DNA from 3 places in the Paenibacillus sp. WC2504 genome. Region 2 is predicted to be linked to each of the others. Evidence: riboswitches for the same ligand, from Rfam matches in the RefSeq annotation. Region 2 holds a riboswitch; each other region holds the start of a gene.
The links. Region 2 has a riboswitch for cyclic di-GMP ahead of ACUN27_RS30595 (hypothetical protein). Riboswitches for the same ligand answer to the same signal wherever they lie in the genome.
Positions count from the first base shown of each region.

Region 1: it holds a riboswitch for cyclic di-GMP, as region 2 does, so the genes downstream of both, ACUN27_RS28290 (hypothetical protein) here and ACUN27_RS30595 (hypothetical protein) in region 2, are expected to answer to the same signal.
Region 3: it holds a riboswitch for cyclic di-GMP, as region 2 does, so the genes downstream of both, ACUN27_RS00410 (PilZ domain-containing protein) here and ACUN27_RS30595 (hypothetical protein) in region 2, are expected to answer to the same signal.

Region 1 covers NZ_JBQZFH010000001.1:6,271,596-6,279,780, reverse strand. The annotation lists gene ACUN27_RS28310 (FadR/GntR family transcriptional regulator) at 1-669, shown strand, start outside; gene ACUN27_RS28305 (MFS transporter) at 707-1,957, shown strand; gene ACUN27_RS28300 (ABC transporter ATP-binding protein) at 1,979-2,770, shown strand; gene ACUN27_RS28295 (MDR family MFS transporter) at 2,988-4,214, shown strand; cyclic di-GMP riboswitch class I at 4,315-4,408, shown strand; gene ACUN27_RS28290 (hypothetical protein) at 4,512-4,811, shown strand; gene ACUN27_RS28285 (exopolyphosphatase) at 4,942-5,856, shown strand; gene gloA2 (SMU1112c/YaeR family gloxylase I-like metalloprotein) at 5,927-6,325, shown strand; gene ACUN27_RS28275 (stalk domain-containing protein) at 6,518-8,026, opposite strand.
Region 2 covers NZ_JBQZFH010000001.1:6,763,570-6,771,754, forward strand. The annotation lists gene ACUN27_RS30580 (ROK family protein) at 1-647, opposite strand, end outside; gene ACUN27_RS30585 (hypothetical protein) at 1,011-1,382, opposite strand; gene ACUN27_RS30590 (copper amine oxidase N-terminal domain-containing protein) at 1,506-2,498, opposite strand; gene ACUN27_RS30595 (hypothetical protein) at 3,044-3,253, opposite strand; cyclic di-GMP riboswitch class I at 3,309-3,399, opposite strand; gene ACUN27_RS30600 (VanZ family protein) at 3,501-4,031, opposite strand; gene ACUN27_RS30605 (hypothetical protein) at 4,069-5,091, opposite strand; gene rfbA (glucose-1-phosphate thymidylyltransferase RfbA) at 5,154-6,047, opposite strand; gene cps2T (beta 1-4 rhamnosyltransferase Cps2T) at 6,063-7,277, opposite strand; gene ACUN27_RS30620 (glycosyltransferase) at 7,280-8,185, opposite strand, start outside.
Region 3 covers NZ_JBQZFH010000001.1:85,031-93,215, reverse strand. The annotation lists gene ACUN27_RS00430 (AraC family transcriptional regulator) at 1-181, shown strand, start outside; gene ACUN27_RS00425 (stalk domain-containing protein) at 701-1,567, shown strand; tRNA gene ACUN27_RS00420 (tRNA-Arg) at 1,618-1,691, opposite strand; gene tadA (tRNA adenosine(34) deaminase TadA) at 2,055-2,558, opposite strand; cyclic di-GMP riboswitch class I at 2,792-2,879, shown strand; gene ACUN27_RS00410 (PilZ domain-containing protein) at 2,973-3,707, shown strand; gene ychF (redox-regulated ATPase YchF) at 3,786-4,886, shown strand; gene prfA (peptide chain release factor 1) at 4,919-5,995, shown strand; gene prmC (peptide chain release factor N(5)-glutamine methyltransferase) at 6,010-6,882, shown strand; gene spoIIR (stage II sporulation protein R) at 7,185-7,934, shown strand; gene ACUN27_RS00385 (L-threonylcarbamoyladenylate synthase) at 7,970-8,185, shown strand, end outside.

The sequences.
Region 1 (8,185 bases), 490 kb from region 2:
CGTCCAAAGTTGGTAGACGATGTAGTGAATCAACTGCAAAAGAAGATTTCAGAAGGAGAAATAAAACCTGGGGATAAGATTCCTACGGAACCGGAATTGATGCAGCAGTTCGCCGTGGGACGTTCAACGATCCGCGAAGCGGTCCGTGTCCTTGTGCACGCTGGCCTGCTTGAGAAGAAACAGGGCTTCGGTACTTTTCTGAAGGCGCAGTCGGCCATGCAGGAACCGCTTGATCACAGGCTCCGTAGAGCCCAGATTCTGGAAGTTTACGAGGTCAGAAGGATGCTTGAGTTAGAAATCTCCAGATTGGCTGCTGAGCGCCGCGACGAGAACGACCTCGAGCAAATGCGGAGTGCGTTGGATCAACGTTATGAAGCATTGGAGAAAGGCGACACAGACACGTATTTGCGTGAAGATGTGAAATTTCATCTAGCGATCGCTGTTGCCAGCAAAAATAGTGTTGTCATCGACCTGTATCGATCTTTCACATCGGCGCTTTTCGAGGCATCGCAAAAATTGATCGTGACATTGCAAGATCCGCATCATCTGTTTCACGAGAATATGTACAAAGCTATCAAAGACAAGGACGTCGCGGAAGCGGAGTATTGGACCATGAAAAATCTGGATGAAACGGTCACACAGCTTAAACAGTTTGTAAACCAGGAGTAGCTTGACTCTCCTATGTCTTTAAACATCAGATGATATGATGAAAGGGGTAGTAACAGTGTCAGATTCAAGTTCAGTACGCAATCATACGGTTTATGCGATTTTGTTCTCGATTTCCTTAGTCCATTTATTGAACGACGCCATTCAATCCGTTATACCTGCCGTTTTCCCGATTCTTCATAATTCGCTGCAGTTGAGTTTTACTCAAATCGGATGGATTGCTTTTACGCTAAACGTAACAGCCTCCTTATTTCAGCCTTTGATTGGTCTTTATACAGATAAAAAGCCAAAGCCGTTTTTGTTGCCCGCAGGCGTATTTTTCTCGTTATTAGGTGTGATTTTGCTTGCTGTAGCCTCTTCATTTGTTCAGGTGCTTGGAGCTGTTGTACTTGTAGGTCTCGGTTCTTCCGTGCTTCATCCCGAAGCATCGCGCGTTGCCTACTTGGCTGCCGGACCTCGAAGAGGCTTGGCGCAGTCCATTTTCCAAACAGGCGGTAATATCGGGCAGGCACTTGCTCCCATTTTTACAGCACTGATTTTCGTTCCATTCGGTCAGTTCGGCATTATTTGGTTTTCGTTTGTCGCTGCTGCAGCGATTGTCGTTCAGTTTTTCGTGGCCAAATGGTATCGTAAAGCGGGCAGCAGCCGCTCAGCAGCTTCAAGTAAAGCTTCTGTCAGCAAACAGCCACTTCCGCGTAAGACAGTTACCTATGCCATTTCGATTTTGATCATGCTCTTGTTTTCCAAGTTTGTTTATGTGGCAAGCATGACGGGTTTTTACGCTTTTTACTTAATTGAACACAATCAACTTTCCGTTGAAAAAGCGCAGCTATTCATATTCACTTTGCTTGCTGCTGGAGCAGTCGGTACGTTCATGGGCGGTCCGCTGGCGGATCGTTTCGGAAGACGGAACATGATCTGGTTTTCCATTCTGGGAACGGCTCCGTTTTCACTGCTTTTACCATATGCCAATTTATTTTGGGCGGGCGTGTTGTGTGCATGCATTGGATTCATTTTGCTATCCGGCTTCTCCGTCATTGTCGTTTATGCGCAGGAACTACTGCCCGGCAAAGTCGGGACGGTATCCGGCTTATTCTTTGGTTTGGCTTTCGGACTTGGCGGAATTGGTTCAGCCGTGCTGGGTACACTTGCGGATGCAACCAGCATCTCGTTTGTTATTAAACTCTGCGCGTTCTTGCCGCTAATCGGGTTATTGGCTGCGTTCCTGCCTTCGGATAAAAAATTGAATATGACACAAATTGAACTACCGCAAAATGTAGTGAAAGCTTAATTAATCACGGGGTGAAACCGAATGCCATCAATTATTGAAATGAATAACGTCTCCTGGTATAGAGAGAATAAAACGATTCTGAACCAAGTGGATTGGCAGGTGTCCAAAAATGATCACTGGGCCGTACTGGGCTTGAACGGTTCAGGCAAAACGACCATATTGAATATGATCAATGGTTATATCTGGCCGAGCCAAGGGCAAATGGCTGTACTTGGCCATCCGTTTGGAACGGTAGATTTAAGAGATTTGCGTAAAATGATTGGCTGGGTAAGTTCCTCCCTCCAGGAGAAGTTGTATGCCTCCGATAAAACGCAGCATGTCGTAATAAGCGGTAAACATGCTTCAATCGGGCTGTATGAGAAACCGAGTGCGGAAGATTTCGAGCAGGCCAAAGAACATATGCAGCGGCTGAATTGTATGCATTTATACGACCGGACTTATCAATCGTGCTCTCAGGGTGAAAAGCAAAAACTATTAATTGCACGCGCGTTGATGGCCTCCCCTAAGCTGCTGATTCTGGATGAAGCAACGAACGGATTAGACTTCCTTTCTCGGGAAGCATTGCTGTCCAGCATCCAAGAACTAGCCAAGGAACCGGATGCTCCCACCTTAATATTCGTAACTCACCATATTGAAGAAATTCTACCTGTTTTTAATCAAACCTTATTGATTCGTCGTGGTGAGGTATTCGCAAAAGGGCTGTCGCGCCATGTATTGACAAGTGAAGGTTTGTCCTCTTTCTTTGAGACGGAGGTTGAAGTGAAATGGCAGCGAGAACGCCCATGGCTTTCGATTCCTGCCAGTGATCAGTGATGCGTGAACGTTCTAAGGGCACTTTCGATATAGAAGTGCTTAATTCTAGGCCACAAAACATGATTAAAACGGGCTTCCCATGCGGCTTTGGGGAGTCCTTTTTTTATTCGACAAAAACATATAATTAAGGACACGAACTACCGTTTTTCGTGTATAATGAGTTCTTGATCTCATTTCTTAACCTTTGGTAAATTATCAGCGAGAGGAGTTCTGACAGATGAATCGATTACGTGGTTTTCTTGGTTCGTATCATCCGATTGTACATACGTTAATTTTGGGAACGGTCATGGCCAGAGCGGCGTCTTCCATGAGTCTGCCTTTTCTGGCGATTTACTTAGCTAAACATACGTCGATGAGCGCAGTAATGATTGGGGTCGTAATTGGAATGGGAGCCTTGGCAGGAACAGTCGGAGGTTTTATCGGCGGTAATTTATCGGACCGATTCGGCCGACGCATTATCATGCTCGCTGCACTTTTTGGATGGGCGGTTGTGTTTGTAGGTTTTAGTATCGTGAAACTACCGGTTTTGTTCATGATGCTGAACATGCTGAACGGCTTGTGCCGCTCCTTCTACGAACCGGTCTCGCAAGCCTTGATGGCGGATTTGACCGAGCCGGCCAAGCGACTCAGTGTGTTTTCAATGAGATACATGGCCATCAATGTTGGTGTTGCTATAGGACCTTTATTGGGTGCTTTTTTTGCAACAATGGACGGAGCACTGCCGTTTCTACTCACTGGAATCGTATATTTTATCTATGCGGTTACCCTCTACGTTCTCCTTATCGTTTTTGGTATTAAGCAAATAGAAGGGGAGAAGAAACAACCTGTTACGTTTGTCTCTGCATTGCGGGTTATTCAACGTGATGTCACGTTTCGCTATTTTATTCTTGGCGGAATTATAGGGGCTATTGGCTACTCGCAAGTCATGGTGACACTATCGCAATATTTGGAGCAGAACTTCACTGAAGGTGTTAAACTGTTTGCTGTCCTCATGAGTGTCAATGCCATTGTGGTAATTGCGATGCAAATACCGCTTACACGGATTTCTGATAAGTACTCGCCACTTGTAGCGATTATTTTAGGAAATTTGATGTTTGCGTTAGGCGATATCGGTTTTGCATTCTCGCATTCGTTAGTACCCATGATTATTTCCATGGCGATTTTTACACTAGGAGAAATATTGAATTACCCCGCGGCCAACATGCTGATTGATAAGCTGGCACCGGAACATATGCGCGGTACTTATTTTGGTGCACAAACGTTAACCAACGTAGGTCATTTTATGGGACCTTGGGTTGGCGGCTTTCTGCTCGTAGCGTATGGGGGCACTGCACTTTATCTGGTCATCGCCTTTGTAACCCTTGCGGGATCTCTCTTTTATTGGAAAGGTGCCAATAATCTACAAGCACTGCCCAAAAATAGGTCGAAAAAAGAAGTTTTTTGATAAATAATGCAAAATTAGTTCTTGCGAACTATACGATTTCAAAAGAACTTCCCTTATTCTTGAGAGTGTAGTTATTTCTTGTAAAAGACTTCACAACACATCTCGACAATGGCAAAACTGACGAAAGTCAGTGACGCAAAGCTACAGGGGCTACCTTGTTCATGAATCGGACTCGTTGCCAGCCAGCTGCCGAACGATTGGGTATTCAACTTAGATCCCCTCCGATCGGTACACTATGGTGGGGTTTTTCTCTGTCATAACTTTCATAAACTATGGATAAAAGGAGGACCAAGCAGCATGCAGTCTGATTTACATGAAGAGCAAAAAGTAACATCACTTTGCGGCAATCATGTTGCCCGTTTGGTGCCATCCTCGGATGGACCAAAGCTATTGATTAATTTAGAAGAGTACGCGCTTAATGAATCTTGCTGGGATGTTGAAATGTTTCAGGGGAGAAGCAACAGCATTTTGATTTTCTATTGGAAAGGTGAAGTTAAGCTTTCTGTGAAAATGCCTCCGATGCCGCAAATTGAAGCATTTATGACTAGACTCTACCAAATTTTAACTTCCAAATTAAGAACGGTTCAGCCCATATAGGCGAACTGTTTTTTTTTATCCCAAAAGCTCTAATGACAAAATGATTGTCACAAATCGACAGGTACTGATATAATGATACACATATTCATACATAGTTCTTAAGTACTAACTTCGTAGGGGGATTTGCGCTATGCGATTAATTACGCGTTCGGATTTTGACGGTTTAGTATGCGCAATGCTTTTCAAAAAGCTAAACATGGTCGATGAAATGAAATTCGTTCATCCCAAAGATATGCAGGATGGTCTGATCGAGGTTACCGAGAACGATATTTTGGCGAATGTGCCTTATGTTGCAGGTTGCGGATTATGGTTTGACCATCATTCCAGTGAACTTGAGCGGATGGGTGAGAAAGTAGCTTTCAAAGGGGAAACCCGTATTGCACCAAGCGCAGCACGCGTCGTATATGATTATTATGGTGGGCAAGAAACCTTTGGTGATATTGATGATATTATGCAAGGCGTAGATAAAGCGGATGCTGCACAATTCAGTAAAGAAGATATTTTGAATCCAACGGGTTGGGATTTATTATCGTTCATCATGGATGCCCGTACGGGTTTAGGACGCTACCGGGACTATCGAATTAGCAATTATCAACTAATGGAAGAGCTTGTGGATCACTGTGCAGTGATGACGGTCGATCAAATTATGGAGCTTCCGGACGTTAAGGAGCGGGTTGAACGGTATTATGAATTGGATGCTCTATACCGTGAAATGCTTGCAAAGCATACATATACAGAAGGAAATGTGATCATTACGGATCTTCGTGATGTGGAAACCATCTATCCTGGTAACCGTTTCATGGTTTACGCGCTTTATCCAGAGCAGAATGTATCCATTTGGATCGTGGACGGACGTAACAAACAAAATTGTGTATTTGCTTGTGGACACAGCATTGTGAACCGCACCTCTCAAACGAACATCGGGACTTTGATGCTCCAAAATGGTGGAGGCGGTCACCACGCAGCAGGTACGTGTCAGGTAGAATATGCGCAAGCAGAGAATATTTTGAAGAAAATTGTTGAAACGATGAGAGCAGACGGATAAAATAAGAATCGAGCCGCAGGATGGGTAATTCCCGGAATGCGGTTTATTTATGGAGTCGGGAGGCATGTTAGTGAAAATCGATCGCATTCATCATGTGGCCATTATTAGCTCGAATTACGAAAAGTCGAAGCATTTCTATGTTGATTTACTAGGAATGACGATCGTAAATGAGTTGTACCGGGCAGAACGTGATTCCTACAAGCTGGATTTGCGCATAGGAGAAACAGAGCAGCAGATTGAGTTGTTTTCGTTCCCTAATCCACCCTTAAGAGTGGATAGACCGGAAGCGCGAGGACTTCGACACTTGGCATTTGTAGTTGGAAATATGGACGAAAGCGTCAAGGAACTAGAGAGCAAGGGAATTGCGGTTGAACCGGTACGAATTGATCCCATAACAGGTGATCGGTATACGTTTTTTGCAGACCCAGATGGACTCCCGTTAGAGTTGGTGGAACATGCCGAACGATGATTTATCAAAAAATGAGCAAAAAACAAAATTAGGATTTGCAATAGGATGCCTATGGAGTATTCTGCTGTCTATTCCGCTTTGGGCCATAATCATATGGCTATCGATGAAAAAATAAATCCCTCAAACGCTCGACTGAACAGGGTCGGATTAGCGGTTGGGGGATTTTTTTTGTTGGCTATTGGTGGTATAAAACTAGTAAACGTTGATGCGTCGTATAATTCCGTTTAGGCTGTCATAAATCACGATGTTACCACGATGATCGATAGTAAAAAGGAAACTGCCCTTGAAGCTTAAAGCGCCAGGACCATTAACTTGATCGGTAATGGATTTACCATCAATGATTTTATCATTTTCGGCGGGCTGCTCATAGGTTTGTGTTTTCGGATCATATAAACCCTTGTTATAGGTCAAAAGAGCAACATTAGTGTACTCATCCATTTTACCAGCAACATCAACTTGATAAACCTTAGTAGTATCTGAAATGTAGAAATATCCATTCCTCGATGAGGCTCCTGTTATTTGATCCAAATTAACACTCGCTACCTCAGTAATAGTGCCGTCCAAGTTAACCTTGCTGATTTTTTTATTCGTTTTATCAAGGAGATACATTTTCCCGTCTGTGTTTAAAGAAACGTAACTTGCCTTCTTATCAGGTAGGAGTCCAATTACTTTACTCTCGTTCGGTACCTGAAAGTCGAATACTTTCCCCAAAAATACATTGCTGTAGTAAAAGTGATCTTGATCTAAAAACGAGATAAAATTGTTTTCTTCATTCATGGAACTTTCTAAATTAAAAGTTACCATTTTAACTTCTGGGAGTATCTCATAAATAATCACAGCTTCTTCGACAAAGGGTCTCGCAGCATGTGCCATCAAATACAATTTGTCAGTTAAACTATCGTAATACAGTTTTTTAGGTGTGATATTTTGATATGATACACGTTGCACAGCACCTTTTGAATCTTTATACTGCACGTCAAATTTACTATCTATAAAGGTTGTGTGCTGTATATTTTTTCCATCGTCATTATTTTGATTATAGGATAAAATCCCGTAAGGGTAGGATTGGCTTTTGACGTCATAATCTATCATATATACATTGCTGCTCGAGTCTGAAATAATATCGTATATTTTTACATTACTTCTTTCTGTAATTGGTCGTTCTATCGATAAATTATCTACAGTTGGCTTGTCTCGTTTTTCATTTACAGGTGCAGGTTGAATGAGATTATTAGTGATTGTAATCATTTGCGTTGTACCATCGAACGAAACAGTCTGATCCATATTTTCAGCAATAAAGCGGAGAGGGACCATAGTCGTATCATTGAGTATTGTAGCAGGCTGCTCCAATGAAGTAGAAGCACCGTTAATCACGGCATCTTTACTGTCGATTGCGAGAGATATCTTGGTTTTGGCTGTAGTCAGTGTAATGATCCGTGCAGCGTCATCCCATTGGACAGTAACTCCCAGAGTCTCAGCAATAAAACGAAGCGGCACCATGGTCACGCTGTTCATTAAAATAGGCGGGACTGGCAGTGTTTGAGTTTGACCATTAACGGTAACAATTTGCTCATTCAGTTTAAGCTTTAGCTCATGCTGATACTTAGTAGCTGATGAGTCTTGTGCAAAAGCAGGTTGAATAGATAGAAAAATACAGCTGATGCTTAGTGTTAGAAGCTTTGCGATTTTTTGATGAAACACGGTTATCTTCCTCGTTTTCAATGATTTAAAAGCGGAGATTCCACTTTATGAATAATGTATATTCAACATATTGTTACATTTTCCTCTTTCCATTAACAGCCTTGGACATGAAAAACTGAGGGGGATAAACGAACTGTATGGTTAGTTCGTCTAATAGAA
Region 2 (8,185 bases):
AGCAATACCGCTCTTTTGGATCCTTTAACGAAACCGTAGTATGTTTCACCCAGCGCCTTGACTTTCAGGTCATTATCGATAACCGTCGGAATATTAAGATTTGACTCTACCAAAGCAGCGAAATGGACATTCTCCCATCCTAATTGCGATGAGAAAATAATCGTCCCCTTATCCGTATCGATGATTCCCGGAACGCCAATTCCGATTCCGATGATTTTAGAAATAACAATCTCATTGCGTTCAATAAGCTCTTGAATGTGCTCGGAAAGCTCACGCGCCACCTTTACCGCTTCATCCAAGTGATAAAGCCTCGTTATTGTATTCTCAGCAATCATGTGACCGTCAAAGTCGACGATCCCTATTTTGATTACTCCTTTATCCATTTCGACACCGATTGTGAGCACGGAACCGGCATCAATATCCAGCATCGTCGCTTTTCTTCCTACACCTGAAGAGTATTGCTCCGTCTCCTTGACCAGGCCGATTTGACAAAGATCGTTGACGATACGACCTACAGAAGTGGCGCTCATCGAGGTGAGCTTAGCAATCTTCGCTCTGGATATAGGGCGGCTGCTCTTAATGAGGTCGAGCACCATATTCTTATTTTTCTTCTTAATAAACTCCTGATCATGCTTGCTAATATCCATTTCTTTACCACCTTTTAATTACTCCACTGGTGTTATTAATTAAATAAAAAAAATGACGAAGATACATGTAATTATGTAAAATAAGTAGTTATATCAAAGAATACGTTAGTAATTAATTCCTCGGTGTTAATAATACGATATTATCAGGAGATTTATAACCTGTCAAGAAATTTTGATTTTCGTGTTATGTAATATAACATATGACCATTAAAATCATCTAAATCTTGGGATGACTTCTGAATTCAACCTCAGAATATTGTTATTATATGTGACACGATTAATATCTTTTAATGGAACAGTCCAACAAACAAGGGAAAAACCGAGGACTCTCCTGAGAGAACTTCCTCGGTTGTAATGTTCGTGTTAGATCCCAGGATAGCCTGGGGGATATGGATAGTAGGGATTAGGCGGGTAGGGATAAGGATACGGATATGGGTACGGATATGGATATGGGTAGTAAGAATCAGCCGCACTGTATACAAGTGGAGCTACTAGCCACGGAAGTGCATTAAAGCCACCGCCAGGGAAGAAACCGCCATGAAAGCCATGGCCGAATCCAGGTCCGAAGCCCGGTCCATGGCCAATGCCGTGCCCGATGCCGCCGATACCTCCAATACCGCCGACATGTCCTGGGCCACCGATTCCACCATGTCCGATGCCTCCGCCATGTAAACCGCCACCAACTGGCGGACGAAATTCAAGTTCTTCCTGATTCGTCATTAAAGGATCACTCACATTCTTGTGTAGTTGAAATGCCTAATACACTGTATGTGTAAATGCCTAGTTGGTGATTAGTTTACTGAAATTGGGCGAAAATAAAACCGGACACATCCATATGGATGAGCCCGGTTTAGAGGATTAATTGCTGATAATTTCATTTTTAGCGTCTTCTTTGATTTGATTATACTGTTCTTTGTAAGTATTGATGATGCTTGTATCATACCCATTGTCCGTTAGCTTCGTGTCTAAATCATTCATGAGCCGATTAAACGTTGCATCGGTTTCAGCAATTTTATTCAATGCCTCTGCAATTAAATTCTTATCTTGCGTGTTTTTATATTGATTATATAAAGATGTCAGTTCTTCTTTACTTTTTGCTTGAAGCTGTCTGAGCTGAGCTTCCGTCTCGGATTTGAGTGCATCCAAAGATGGTTTTGTTATATTTCCACCTCCGCTGCCGCCAGTCCCACCACCACCAATCGCGCCTCCACCTCCAGCTGCTGGAGCTTGAGGATCCGGTTTAGGAGTTTCAGGAACCTTAATCTCAGGATCTTTAACATCAGGAGTAGTCACAGCTGAAACCGTGTAAGTTTCTGGATCCCAACTAATCGTTTTGCCAACAGACTCAGAGAAAAAACGCATAGGCACATATAGACTACCGTCGACGATGTAACCAGGTAAATCATCAGAAGGGCTCTTCGCGACACCATCGAAAATAAAGGCAACCTTCTCTTTGTACACATTTAACTTGCTAGAGACTAACTTGGATTTATCTATCTTCTCATTGCTTTTTGAATAAACCTGTGTGTTGAGCTTGTACTCTTTAATGTTAACTTTGTCTGCTTCTTTAGGTTCGGAAATCGTTACTGTGTATGTATCTGCATCCCATTTCACTGCTTTATCCAAAGAATAAGAAATGAACCTGATCGGGACATAAGTACTACCTTCATAGATAAAACCCATTTGACCTTCCGGCGGCGCGTACTCCTTACCGTCGAACTTGAAATGCATAGGGATTTGATAGACATCCACGTCTACGGGGGTCTGTGAGGCAGATGCTCCAGTACTTATTCCCAATAATAGAGCTAATGATAATCCTGCTGCTGTTGTGTAATGTTTTTTCACTTTCATATAATAGACACCTCGTATAGTTATTTGGTTGTAGTGACTTACCCAACTTTTATTTCAGCATTTGAAGACTTGGAATAGGCGGCAATATTCAGCAATCAGCAACAATAGTAACAATAGACCATATTACCCATTTAAAAACATAACTGCTAAACCGTTTTCCCCTCCCTGCCTATCAAATTAAAAGACTCCATGTTATAAATACACTTTTTTAAAAAAACACTTGTTAATTTAACAGGGAAATAACAACAATGTTGAGAATAAGAAATTAACTATTTACAAAGTCCAAGTACTATAACTCTCTTTAAATTTGTAATGTCTAAACAGCTGTATTAATCCTAAACAAAGAGGTGCTGCATTTTGATTAATGACATGGATGAAAACAAAAATAATCGTATTTTTATGTTTAAAGGTTGTTTATGGGGATTGCTTATTATGATCCCATTTTGGAGTGTAGTTATCTATTTCATAATAAAGTACTTGTAAGTGCTAGTATCTTAGTGCCTTAAATAAAAAAAGCACCCAAAAAGGTGCTCTAATCTTTCTTTTTATGTTAAACAAACCTGTCCAATAACTTCATTTCCTTTTTCAAAGCGCTGGGCATCGTCATTCAAGAAAGTGGATACTGCGTTTTGAGAAATCTCATTCGTAAACATAGTCTCAGCCATCTCGTCTGCTCGTTTTGCAACAGTACATATACTAAAATAAAAAATACACCCCACAATCCAAAAAATAGTCAATATGATTAGCCAAATCATACTCTTCTCTACCTCCTAATAGTTTGTTCCACATAAGAATCAGACGGAGGCCGTATTCGGCAGCTGGCTGACATACTGATTATTTTCTCAGCTTAGTCCCTCTAGCTTTGCGTCACTGACTTTCATCAATTTTGCCATTGTCTTACGATTTATGTGATTGTCGTTTATAGGATTATTTTAGCAAACGATACAGATGCGACATCTGCCATCCGAACCATTATTCGGATCAACACTTAGGTATAACGAACTATATTTCGCTATTTTTCGCCTTTCGTACCGTTTGACATATATGTGACACAGACAAATACAGCAGGATACCAAATATAGCACCCACTGCGTCTAAAACGACATCTGCCGGTTTAGAGCTTCGATCCTTAATAAAACTTTGGTGGAATTCATCCGATACTGCGTATACCGTGCATAATAACACAGAAATGAGAAAGTTCCTGCCAAAACCGCATCGCAAAAATACATGGAGTAAGCGGGCAATTAGCCCTCCGAGTACTCCATATATGAATAGATGAGCAAATTTACGTACTAAAAATTCCACGAAACTGCTTGCACTACTCGTTTTTAGACTTATTGTCTCAGCACCATAATTAATACTAGTACCCAAAAAATGTTCGTTTATCGTTTTTTCAGATATTTTCTTTTTAATCCACGGTTTAAGATCCTGCATTTGATGAGTCTGAGAAGAGAGTCCATAAATCAAGCCAAGCAATATTAAAATTGGGAGCACATACAATAGAAACTTAAGAATGTTTGATTTCTTTATCATGATGTATCACCCACAGGTTCCGTATAAACTCTCTAACCTATTTACTTGATAAAGCTTTTTCAATTTGACCAATTGCACTGCCTTGCGCCGCTTGCTTCATAGAATAATAGGATTGCTTCCAGTCATCAATCTCTCCAGAGCTTACTCCTGCTTTCGCTGCATCCGAAAGTATCCCATTAAAGTTAGTATCACACTTCGACTCCGCATCCACAAACTTTTGCATAAACATGCTTTGCAGCTCTTTAAGCCCAAGATCTTTCTTTCCTTTCTTTGCACTCACTATACCGGAGACAAGATTGTTGATATTGCCTTGGCAGCTGGTTTTTAATGAATCTAGCTTGGCAGTGTAGACCGCGATAAGTGATGGGTCAGATTTTTGGTCAGATGGTGTAGAAGACGGCTGGACTTGACTTGGCAGCTGTTCTTCATCTGCATGTTCAACATTCTCTTGTTTATTGTTCTGCTCTTGAACTTGCTGGCTATCCAGTGACTTTTCCTTATTTTTTAACTCAGCGAGAATTTTCTTGCGTTCTTCTGTGTCATACACGCCAATTAACTCAATTGGATAACTAGGGTCAAGGATTTTTAACTCCTTACCGTAGGGCATAGTAATTGCTCGCAGTGACTCTATTTCTTCCGTTGAAAGTTTAGAAAGAAGTAAGTCGCGAATTTTTTGTTTCTCATTATTGGAAAGCTTATCACTGGCCTGACCAGTCAAGTAGTATACTTCTTTCAAACTAAGACCTGACTTTAGTAAGATAGCCGCTGCATCCAAAGCATCTTGAGATTGAATTGGTTTGGTAGCAAATTCATTCGCTTTGTCAACAGGGGATGAAATGAAAGAAGGAAGAGTTGTGGAATTTGTTTTGCTACTATCTTCTCCCCCCTCTCGCTTTTCTTCAACGACATCTTTACTAACAGTTGCGTGCCGCTTCAACACATCTTCCACTTGGATAGAATGAATTTTGTAATATATATATCCTATTGCCACAAACAATATGATAGATACCGAACTAACTATCCATATAGTCCATCGAATCCAAGGTTTTAAATTTCTCACAATAGGTACATCCTCATTTCTTGCAGTTCTAACATAGTATCAATTTTCACTTTATTTTCACATCAGACATACACAGGCTTCCTTTTCAGCGCCTGGTTGGCTATTTTCAGTAAATACTTACCATATTCATTTTTCATCATAGGTTCCGCCAAATTTAAAAGCTGCTCCCGTGATATATATCCTCTGTTAAAAGCAATCTCCTCAAGACAAGCTATTTTTAGACTTTGTCTCTTCTCTATGGTCTCAATAAACTGTGAAGCTTTTAGTAGGGATTCATGTGTGCCAGAGTCCAGCCAGGAATACCCTCTGCCAAGAATCTCAACATTTAACAGTTCTAGATGTAAATACTCTTTATTAATATCGGTAATTTCAAGTTCACCACGATCGGAAGGTCTGATTCTTTTGGCAATCTCAACAACCTTATTATCATAGAAGTAAAGTCCAGTGACTGCATAATTCGAGCGAGGTATATTTGGCTTCTCCTCAATTGATATAGCCTTTCCTCTTTCATCAAAATCAACGACACCGAATCGCTCTGGATCATTCACATAATAACCGAACACTGTCGCTCCACTGCTCCGCTCAGCCACCTTTTGAAGCATTTCTGTGAGGCCATGGCCATAGAACAGATTATCTCCTAAGATTAATGCTACAGAATCATCACCAATAAATTCTTCGGCAATAATAAAAGCTTGTGCAATCCCATCCGGAGAAAGTTGAACTGAGTAGGAAAGAGAAATACCGATATCCTTACCATCCCCCAATAATTGTTTGAATCTAGGCGTGTCCTCTGGAGTAGATATGATGAGAATGTCTTTGATTCCAGCTAACATCAAAACAGATAATGGGTAATAAATCATAGGCTTATCATATATAGGAAGCAACTGCTTCGATATCGTTTTAGTTAGTGGATATAATCTTGTTCCGCTTCCACCTGCTAAAATAATCCCTTTCAATATTGAACAGCTCCTTTACTGCTTAATGAGTTTTGCACTTTCTTTTATCACAGACGATTTTCTCATCTGAACTTCAGTTGTTAGGAAGAGTTGTTCATATTCATTTACTATTTTTGACCAGGAATATTCTTGTTCGATCCGTTGTTTTGCCTTATATGATAAACTAGCAATTACATCGGGAGAAAAGCGATCAACCCGGTTAACTATAGACGCAAGTGAGTCTTCTTGTTTATTAAAATAAACAGCCCCATCCAAAGCCACTTCTTTATTAAAATTAACATCTAGTAGCAAATTTAACTTGGTTGAGGCTAACGCTTCCAGTAAAGAAGGGTTCGTCCCTCCTACTTCGTGGCCATGCAAATAACCATACGCCAGCACCCGAATCTTTTTCAATAACTCTTGATCGTAAACAGTTCCAACAAATTTTATTCTACGATCCGTGCTAAATTGCGTGCGTTCCGATAAACCTTGGAAAAACTGATTCTGCTCCACATTTGTAATAATGACTAAGTCTTTTCTTGTATTCGATCTCATAAATTCACGAATCATTAATTCGTAATTATTTTCTGGTACAAATCTTCCTACTATTAAATAGTACTCGTTGATTCTAATACCATGCTGCGCAGTCCAAGCTTGTAATTTCTCGGAATCATCCAATAGATTTGAGTCTTCGATATCTGCACCATAAGCGATAAAAGCTGTAGTAGGGTTGTATGACTTATATTCTGACTGTATGTAGCTCTTAATACCTTTGGAATCACAGATCAATAGATCCGCATGTTTAACCATCAAGCTTTCTGACACTTTCCAATACTTTTTGATAGCGGCATTCCATTTACTTCGTTTCCATTCGTGACCATCAGGATTTACGCAAACAGTAACCCCCATTTTCTCCAATTGCCTTTTATAGAAATAAAAAAAAGGCCCTATCCGGCAGGCCAATATATATACTGTGCAATTTATTAATTTGTTTTGGCGAATATAGTCTATGCATCTGCGTATGCTCAAAACATCATACAGTACTGCTGTAGCCGCGCCAATTTTCTTGGTCTTCACATTAAAGCATCGCGCACTATTATGCTCAAATTCTTCGTTGTTATCTGCCAAACAGGATACGTGATAACGAATATTGCCATTTTGCTGCCGCACGGTAAGTTGTTCTACGAATGTTTCGAAACCGCCGTATTTGGCCGGTATTCCTTTTGAGCCTATTATGAATATGTTTTTCATGTCTATACTCCTGTTTTATAAAATTCAATCATCCGATTCGTATGTTGTTCCATTGAAAACACAAATTCACTCTGCAAAATATTTTTATTAATTTTTTCCAAGATCTCTCTATCCTTAATGATGGCTGCGATCTGTTCACGTAATTCGCTTTCTTCAGCCTTAAACACAATACCTGTTTCTCCATGAGTAATAACATCTTGTAGCCCAACATGTTCAGAAATCATTATTGGCACTCCGTGTGCTAATGCTTCTAGACCGATAAACCCGAATGTTTCTTTCCAAATGCTTGGTATAATTAGAAGGTCCGTATGTTTAAAGATACTTGAGAGTTGGTCATACCTATATCTGTCATGAAACGTATAATGATTGGGATCATTATCTACATCAGCTTTAGCTAAATCTCCATAAACATGCAGGTGCCAATTACCGCCTTTTAATTCGTTTAAAGCGTTTTGCACAAAATAAAAGCCCTTATATCGATCTACCGGTCCAAGGTAGGCGATTTGTAACGGCTTGTTTTTGTCATATTGTCGTAAAACTCTAGAATCATGAATATCACTATGTGTTATTGGAATTACTTGCCCTCGAACGTTTAAATACTTTTCAAACTCACTCTTCGCAGTTCTGCTATTAAAATGGAATAAATCAATTAAAGAAAACATTTCAATATAATATTTTCTTAAGTCTATATATTTATTTGCATGAATATTTTTCATCTCAGCATGAACTGCAACTGATTTATTTACACTAAGAACGAGGTTATTTTTACTTTTTTCACGTTGACGAATTTTCCTAACAATAGATGAATCTTTTAAAAATCGATATAACTCCGATTGCATGACAAAAATTTTAAACATACTGTAGCCATTTACATTGCAAGTAGCGCATTTCACACCAGAATTGTAGTC
Region 3 (8,185 bases), 6.7 Mb from region 2:
GAATTTCATCGACTATTTGATCACCCTGCGTATGGATAAAGCGAAGAAACTGCTCGTCGAGTCTGATTTAAAGGTGAACGAGATTGCGGAGCAAATTGGGTATCAGCCATCGTATTTTATCCGTCTTTTTCGGAAATATGAGAATATGACGCCGGGACAGTATCGGGACCGGATGAAATAAGGGAGGCCTGCCGCTTTTGAAGCGGCGGGTCTCTTTTTTGTGCTGAGATACCGCCCCGCCCTACGTTGTACTTGATACAGTACTGAAGGCGGTTTTACCTCGGAATCGTCATCTTCATTGCATGAAGTAAACTCATTTTGACCTGAATGGTGAATATACCGCTCCTCCCTCTCCAAAACGTTGCACAAAATACAACGAAACTGCGAATTGAGGCCGGACCTCCGTCATTTTGTTGCACTAAGTACACCGTAGAGCATGCTCTTACCTGAGTACTACTGCTCGATGCCCCTTCCTGGCAAATTTGGGGATAACCCTCCCTCTTTTTCGCTGTTAATAACGTTCGAAAAACCTCTTACTTGTGCTGATGTTGATAACGCTGATTTTTTTCTCAGCGGGCAGGAGGTCTATTAACATGTGGATAGGTAGAATAAATTGAATTTTTGCAGGAATTTTCTAGAAATATCAGAAATGTTACAGGTGGCAATTAACAAGCTAATTTGGGTGGGGGAGAAAGTTTTTATGAAAAAAAAGAAACTGATTGTGTCTGTGTTAGCGTTTTTCTGTTTGGCTGGTGTCGTTCATGCAGCGGGCCTTCATGGTGACTACAAGGGGGCTCCAATCGTGAAGGTTTTATTCGGGGGGAAGGAGCTTCAAGCTGAGGATGTGCCTGCTACTATACAAGATGGCAGAACTGTTGTGCCGTTGTACCTATTGAAACAAACCGGGGCATCGGTGACGTGGGATGCTGAGAAGTACACAGTTGATTTTGCATTTCCTCAAGTAAAGGAAGATAACGCAATGAAAGATTTTGCAGCTACTATTCCGTCATTAAATGAGAAAGCTAAAGAATTTCAGGGGAAAAATGTCCAGCTTATCTATAATGAGTATGGCTTATATTTAAAAGTAGATTTAGAAATATCAAATGATACTAGTGCAGATAACGATCATATCATTGCACTCTCCGGTTTTTTGGTTAATTCACCCGTAGATTCAATGATAGTAAGCATTATTTATAATAACTTGGTTACAAACTTTGTTACAGTCAAACGATCAAATGCTGAGGAGTTTAGTAAGAGCAGTAAGGACAACCTATCAGAATACCATTTTATGAAGACTTGGAACTCTCAGCGTGTAGATAATACAACGGATGTATCTGTTCCCAATAAACCTCAACCAACGCCTACACCGCTGCCTGTGTCAAAATCGCCAGTTGCAGGTCCAGCCTGTCAGAGGATTATCGCCCTTTACACAGAGCAGATAAACAATGAAGTAAATCAGTACAACGCAAATCTTGGCAATCATTCTGGTGATATTACTGGCTATGCAGATAAATTAAAAGAAAATATGAAAAAAGCTTTAAAGGAAAACAACTGTCCGGAGGATTGAAAAAAACGCCAGCCAACGGCTTATACCGTTAACTGGCGTTTTGTTGTATACGCGCCCGAGATGATTCGAACATCCGGCCTACAGTTTAGGAAACTGTTGCTCTATCCTGCTGAGCTACGGGCGCATGGCAAAGATTATGATAGCACGAAGCCTTATATGGCGCAACCTTTGAGTGGCAAGATTTAACTACTAGTTGAATTTAGCTAAATGCATCGTGCGTTGGGGAACTACAGGGCACTATTTGAGCCAAAACGAAGACTTCCAGGGTTCAGACGGAACTACAGGACTCTATTTAGCCTAATTAGCCAAGATTTCGGCTAGAAGTGCTAAAATAGCGGATCACAGTTCCCTCTCCTCGCTGAAGTGCTTAATATCCGGCGAATAGGGGATCATAGTACCCTTTCGCATATCAATGCGAGGCGTCCACTTACGAAGGAAGCTAACGCTCGCACCCAGCGCGCCAATGCCTAACGTCGAACGCGAACGGCTATTCCTTCCCGCGCAGCTTGCGGAAAAACTGCGTCAGCATCGTCGCGCACTCCTCTTGCAGCACGCCGCTGACCACATCGACCCGGTGGTTGAACCGGTCCTCCTGCAGCAAGTTCATCAACGTTCCCGCGCAGCCGGCCTTGGGATCGGTTGTGCCGTAGATCACCTGTGGAACGCGTGCCTGAACAATCGCTCCTGCACACATCGGGCAAGGCTCCAGCGTGACGTAGAGCTTGCAGTCGAGCAAGCGCCACGCTTGCAAATGCTCACTGGCTTGCTTAATAGCGATCATTTCAGCGTGAGCAAGCGGATCCAGCGTCGTTTCACGAAGATTGTAGCCGCGGCCGATAATTTCCCCTTGATGTACAACAACGGCACCAATCGGCACCTCACGAATGGCTTCGGCTTTACGTGCTTCCTCTATGGCCGCTTTCATCCATGGGATATGTTCACTATATTCATCCACAGGGGGACACCTCACTAAAAATAATCTTATCCACATGTGAACAAAGGATCGAACAAATATTCGTTGTTAACAACCTGTGGATAACAATGTGTATAACTCAAAAAGTTGTGGATATTTATTTCTTTTAACATTCATACAACAAATACCAGATGTATGCAAGAGAATTAGTTGATAATAGGGAAATCCATCCGTATAATGAAAGATAACTTAGGTCTTTTAGACCATATAACACGATATTGTACGACAAAGCATGACAATTCATTTGCAAGGTTCGATAATGGCAAACTTGCCGAAAGGTAAGGACGCAAAGCCGAGGGTCTACGGTTCCTATGGAACTACGACAGCCTGGTTACCGAAAATCGATGCTTTTTTAGGTTGAGGTAATAGGCTGTTCCCGGCGCAGGGGCAGTCTATTTTTTTATTGGAACGCGGGGAGGGTTGATCGACAAAGTGGTTAGCAAACAAAAATCTGCTAAGTTTTATGGCAGCAAGGAAGGGTACGACGCTGATGTAATGATTGACAGCAAGGCGATGCTGAGCAAGGAAGATTTCGTAGCCACTGGCGTGTTGACCTATGCACTAGGTGACATCATTGAAGTGGAGCTTCCGGAATATCATGTTTTTGCGCTGGGAGATAAGTGTAAAATGACGGTGTATACGAAATCCGGGCTGTTTGTTATGGATACCGTGGTTGTGGCCAAGGACCAGGGATCGTTGATTGTTCTGAATCCTCCTGAAAATCGCAGGAAGTTCACGGAAAAGCGGGAGTTCCCTCGCGTTGATGTGAAGAATGAAGGGCTGCTTTTCGCGCTCCAAGACAGAAACAAGAAACTCAAACATCATTTTGAAACACCGATCCGATTCTCTATCAAAAATCTATCTGTTAATGGTTTAGGATTTACGATCAGTGAAAATGCTATGCTAGAAAAAGTCATTCAAAAGAATTCCCAATTGGAAGTGGAGTTAATTTTGGGCTTTTTGGTGCCATGTACAATGGAAATTGTTCGGCAAGAAAAAACGAATGACGGCTACTATTACGGTGCTAGTTTTGTTAGCATCCCAGAAGAGAAAACGAACGCGCTGCGCGGATTTATTTTAAAAAATCAGATTGAAACGTACTACATTCAGAAGCAGGAAAATGAAACAAAAAAAGCACTGGAAAAAAAGTCTGCGGCTAATCAGTAGCCTACAGGCTTTTTTTTGCGTTCCAAGTACTATATAATAAGAAGGATGATTTTCGAAAATTAAGGAGTTGTAACTACGATGGCTTTGAAAGCAGGTATCGTCGGTCTACCGAACGTAGGAAAATCGACATTGTTTAATGCAATTACACAGGCGGGGGCAGAATCTGCAAACTATCCGTTCTGTACGATAGATCCGAATGTTGGGGTAGTTGAAGTACCGGACGAGAGATTGCACAAGCTGGTAGAGATGATTGTCCCTAAGAGCATTGTTCCGACAGCCTTCGAATTCGTTGATATTGCGGGTTTAGTGAAGGGCGCGAGCAAAGGCGAAGGGCTTGGAAATAAATTTTTGGCACACATTCGTGAAGTGGATGCCATTGTGCATGTTGTCCGTTGTTTTGAGGATGATAATATTACGCACGTCTCCGGTAAAGTAGATCCAATTGGCGATATCGAGACGATTAATCTCGAATTGATTTTGGCTGACATTGAGTCCGTTGAGAAAAAGATCGAGCGCTCCCGCAAAAACCTGAAAGGCGGCGACAAGAAAGTTGTTGCTGAGGTTGAGTGTTTGGAACGCATCAAGGAAGCTCTTTATAACGATCTGCCAGCGCGTAGCATTGATTTGAGCGATGATGAGAAGCTGCTCGTTCGCGACCTTCACTTGTTGACAATGAAGCCGGTTCTTTATGCGGCCAACGTGAGTGAAGACGAAGTATCAACTGCGGATGAGAATCCATTCGTCAAAATCGTTCAAGAATACGCGGCGAAAGAAAACAACGAAGTTGTTTCGATCAGCGCGAAGGTGGAATCCGAGATTGCTGAGCTCGAAGATGAAGAAAAAGCAATGTTCCTCGAAGAGTTGGGACTTCAAGAGTCCGGCTTGAATAGATTGATTAAAGCAGCTTATCGCAAACTTGGCTTGTATACGTATTTTACAGCTGGGGTGCAGGAAGTAAGAGCTTGGACGATCCGCAAAGGAACGAAAGCTCCTCAAGCGGCTGGTGTGATTCATACCGATTTCGAGCGTGGATTTATTCGTGCCGAGGTTGTATCTTATACGGATTTGGTAACAGCTGGCTCCATGAATGGTGCGAAAGAAAAAGGGCAAGTACGCCTGGAAGGTAAAGAGTACGTGGTGAATGACGGCGACGTTATGCATTTCCGATTTAATGTTTAATGAATAAAAAATAAAGAAAGGAGTGATCCGTTATGTTGGATCGACTTCAGTCCATTGTGGACCGCTATGATAAATTAAGTGAGCTACTGTGTGACCCGGATGTGACGAGTGACACCAAGAAGCTTAGAGAGTATTCGAAGGAACAATCTGATCTTCAGGAAGCCTACGATGCTTATAATGAATATAAGAGCGTAAGCGAGCAGCTGGCAGACGCGAAAGCGATGCAGAACGAGAAGCTGGATGATGAAATGCGTGAAATGGTGAAAATGGAGATCGAAGAGCTTAGCGAGCAATCGGCTAATCTGGAAGAACAACTCAGAATCCTTATGATGCCAAAAGATCCGAATGATGACAAAAACGTCATCGTTGAAATCCGTGGAGCGGCAGGCGGCGATGAGGCAGCGCTGTTCGCGGGCGATCTTTACCGTATGTATACCCGCTATGCAGACGCGCAAGGATGGAGAACGGAAATTCTCGATGCTTCCGTGAACGATTTGGGCGGATTCAAAGAGATTATTTTCATGATCACAGGAAAAGGCGCTTTTAGTAAGCTGAAGTTTGAGAGCGGGGCGCACCGTGTACAGCGTATTCCAGTAACAGAATCAGGCGGACGTATTCATACTTCCACTTCGACAGTTGTTGTCATGCCTGAAGCGGAAGAAGTTGAGATCGTTATTAATGACGCCGATATTCGCGTAGATACATTCTGTTCGAGCGGAGCGGGCGGTCAGTCCGTTAATACGACGAAATCAGCGGTTCGCGTGACGCACGTGCCTACGGGCATTGTGGCAACATGTCAGGACGGCAAATCGCAAAACTCCAATAAGGAGCAAGCGCTTCGCGTATTGCGTGCACGGATTTCCGATAAGATACGTGAGGAAGAGGAAGCGAAATATTCAGGCGAGCGTAAAAGCAAAGTCGGTACAGGTGACCGTTCGGAGCGAATTCGCACGTATAACTTCCCTCAAAGCCGGATTACGGATCACCGGATTGGTTTGACGCTTCACCGACTAGATACAGTGCTTAACGGTGACATGGGAGAAATCGTGTCGGCGCTAACCATTGCCGCGCAGTCGGATGCTTTGGATAATGGGGAGCAGGCAATGTGATGCCGACTGCCTCGATGACGATTAGAGAAGCCTATGTAGAGGCTTCTTCTTTTTTAGGGAAGCTGGGCGTAGCGGAGGCGGCTTCCTGTGTGGAGCTTTTGCTGCAGCATCTTCTGGGCTGCAGCCGGACTGAGCTGCTGTTCCGTTTCCAGGAACAGTTTCCTGCCGAGCTGGAGGGCGCTTGGCGCCAGCTAGTAGAGAGGAAGGCCGCAGGTGAGCCGGTACAGTATGTAATCGGCGAGCAGGATTTCTACGGCCTTACGTTTGCCGTTAGCCCGGCCGTGCTGATTCCGCGGCCGGAGACGGAGCTGCTCGTGGAGGCTTTGCTCCGCGAGGGCTCGCGTCTGTTCCCGCAAGGCGCTCCGCTGCTTGCGGATGTTGGCACCGGGAGCGGCATTATCCCGGTGACGGTGGCTCACGCGCGGGCCGACTGGCGCGTGGCTGCCAGCGACATCTCCGCGGCAGCGCTGGAGATGGCCCGCTCGAACGCGCAGCGCCACGGCGTGGCTGCGCGGGTGGAGTGGCTCGAGGGCGACCTCCTCGAGCCTTATATTGAGCGCCGGATCGCTCCGGATATACTGGTGTCTAACCCACCGTATATCCCTGATGGCGAGCTCCCGGCGCTGATGCCGGAGGTGCGGCTGTTCGAGCCGCACACGGCTTTGTTCGGCGGTGTCGAGGGACTCGACCTGTACCGCCGGATGGTTGCTCAGCTGCCGCTGCTGCCGCGAATCCCGACCGTGGTCGGGTTCGAGGTCGGCATCGGGCAGGCGGATGCTGTGGCGGCGATGCTGCGCGCCGCCGCGAATTGGGAGGAGATCCGGTTCGTGCCGGATCTGCAGGGGATTGATCGCCACGTGATTGCGATCCGGGCGCGCGAGCAGTAGGGCTTGTTGTTTCTGCTTTCCACCCGCTACAGGAACTACAGTCCGCTATTTTGCCGTTTTCTGCCCGAAAAACGACCATGGGGGTTAAATAAGACCCCGTAGTTTCGTTCAGAGAGGGAAACAGCCCGTTTTTCCCAAAATAGAGTTCTCTAGTTCCCTTAAGATAAGCCTAAGTGGAATTTGGCAGTTAACTGAATCCCAACTCTATCAAATCTACCAAATTTAAATAGATTGCTAGGTTTAGCCTCTCCTCTTTTTGCCTATACTGGCTAGTAGAAGCGAAGGGAAAGGGGCTTTTCCTCATGGTAAAAAGAACGGATCGTCATTCATTCAAGCACTTATTATTCGTGGCTTTTGCACTTATTGTTATGATAACTAGTTGGGAATCCAATCGTACGAATGCGGCGGTTATTTCGCCTACCATACCGGAAGAGTCTATTCGCCTGCGTATTCTAGCAAACTCGGATTCGGCGCAGGATCAAGCACTGAAACGTGAAATTCGCGATGTAATTATTGAACGTATGCAAGGTTGGGTTGTTGGCCCGCATTCCTTGGATGAAGCAAGAGCGGTAGTATTGGCTCATTTACCGGAGTTTGACGCGCTTGTCGGACAAATGATTGAAGCTCGTGGCTACAGTTACACACATACGGTTGAACTTGGTAAAGTCCCTTTTCCTACGAAAATGTACGGGAATGAAGTTTACCCTGCAGGTGACTATGAGGCGCTGCGTGTCACGATTGGCAGTGGAGAAGGCCAGAATTGGTGGTGCGTGCTATTCCCGCCGCTTTGCTTTGTAGATTCTGTTTCAGGTGAAGCGGTGGCAACTGCCGCTGTAGTAGCGAAAACAGAAGGACAAGACAAATTGAAAACTTCGTCTACACCTGCACCTGCGGCAAAAGACAGTAAAGCAGCCCAGCCAACGGTCAAGCAGAAAGCAAGTACGGATGCGCAAACGCAACCTGTCATTGCTGATGCGACTGAGGACTCACAGCCTAAAGTGAAGTTTTTCTTCTGGGAAATGACCAAAAAAATCGTTTCATGGTTTAGTTAACTTGATTTCATTTTTGGAAGTAAGGATGATAGATCGTGACAAAGTACTGGAAAGTAGACCCGGATAGGGTTGGTAACAGGGGTCAAGAATTATCGGATGCCGCAGCGCTTTTGCGGGACGGGGTTACCGTAGCTTTCCCTACGGAAACGGTATACGGACTTGGTGCTGATGCTACGAATACCACAGCGGTAGAGCGTATTTTCTCAGCCAAAGGACGGCCGTCCGATAATCCGTTGATCGTCCACATTGCG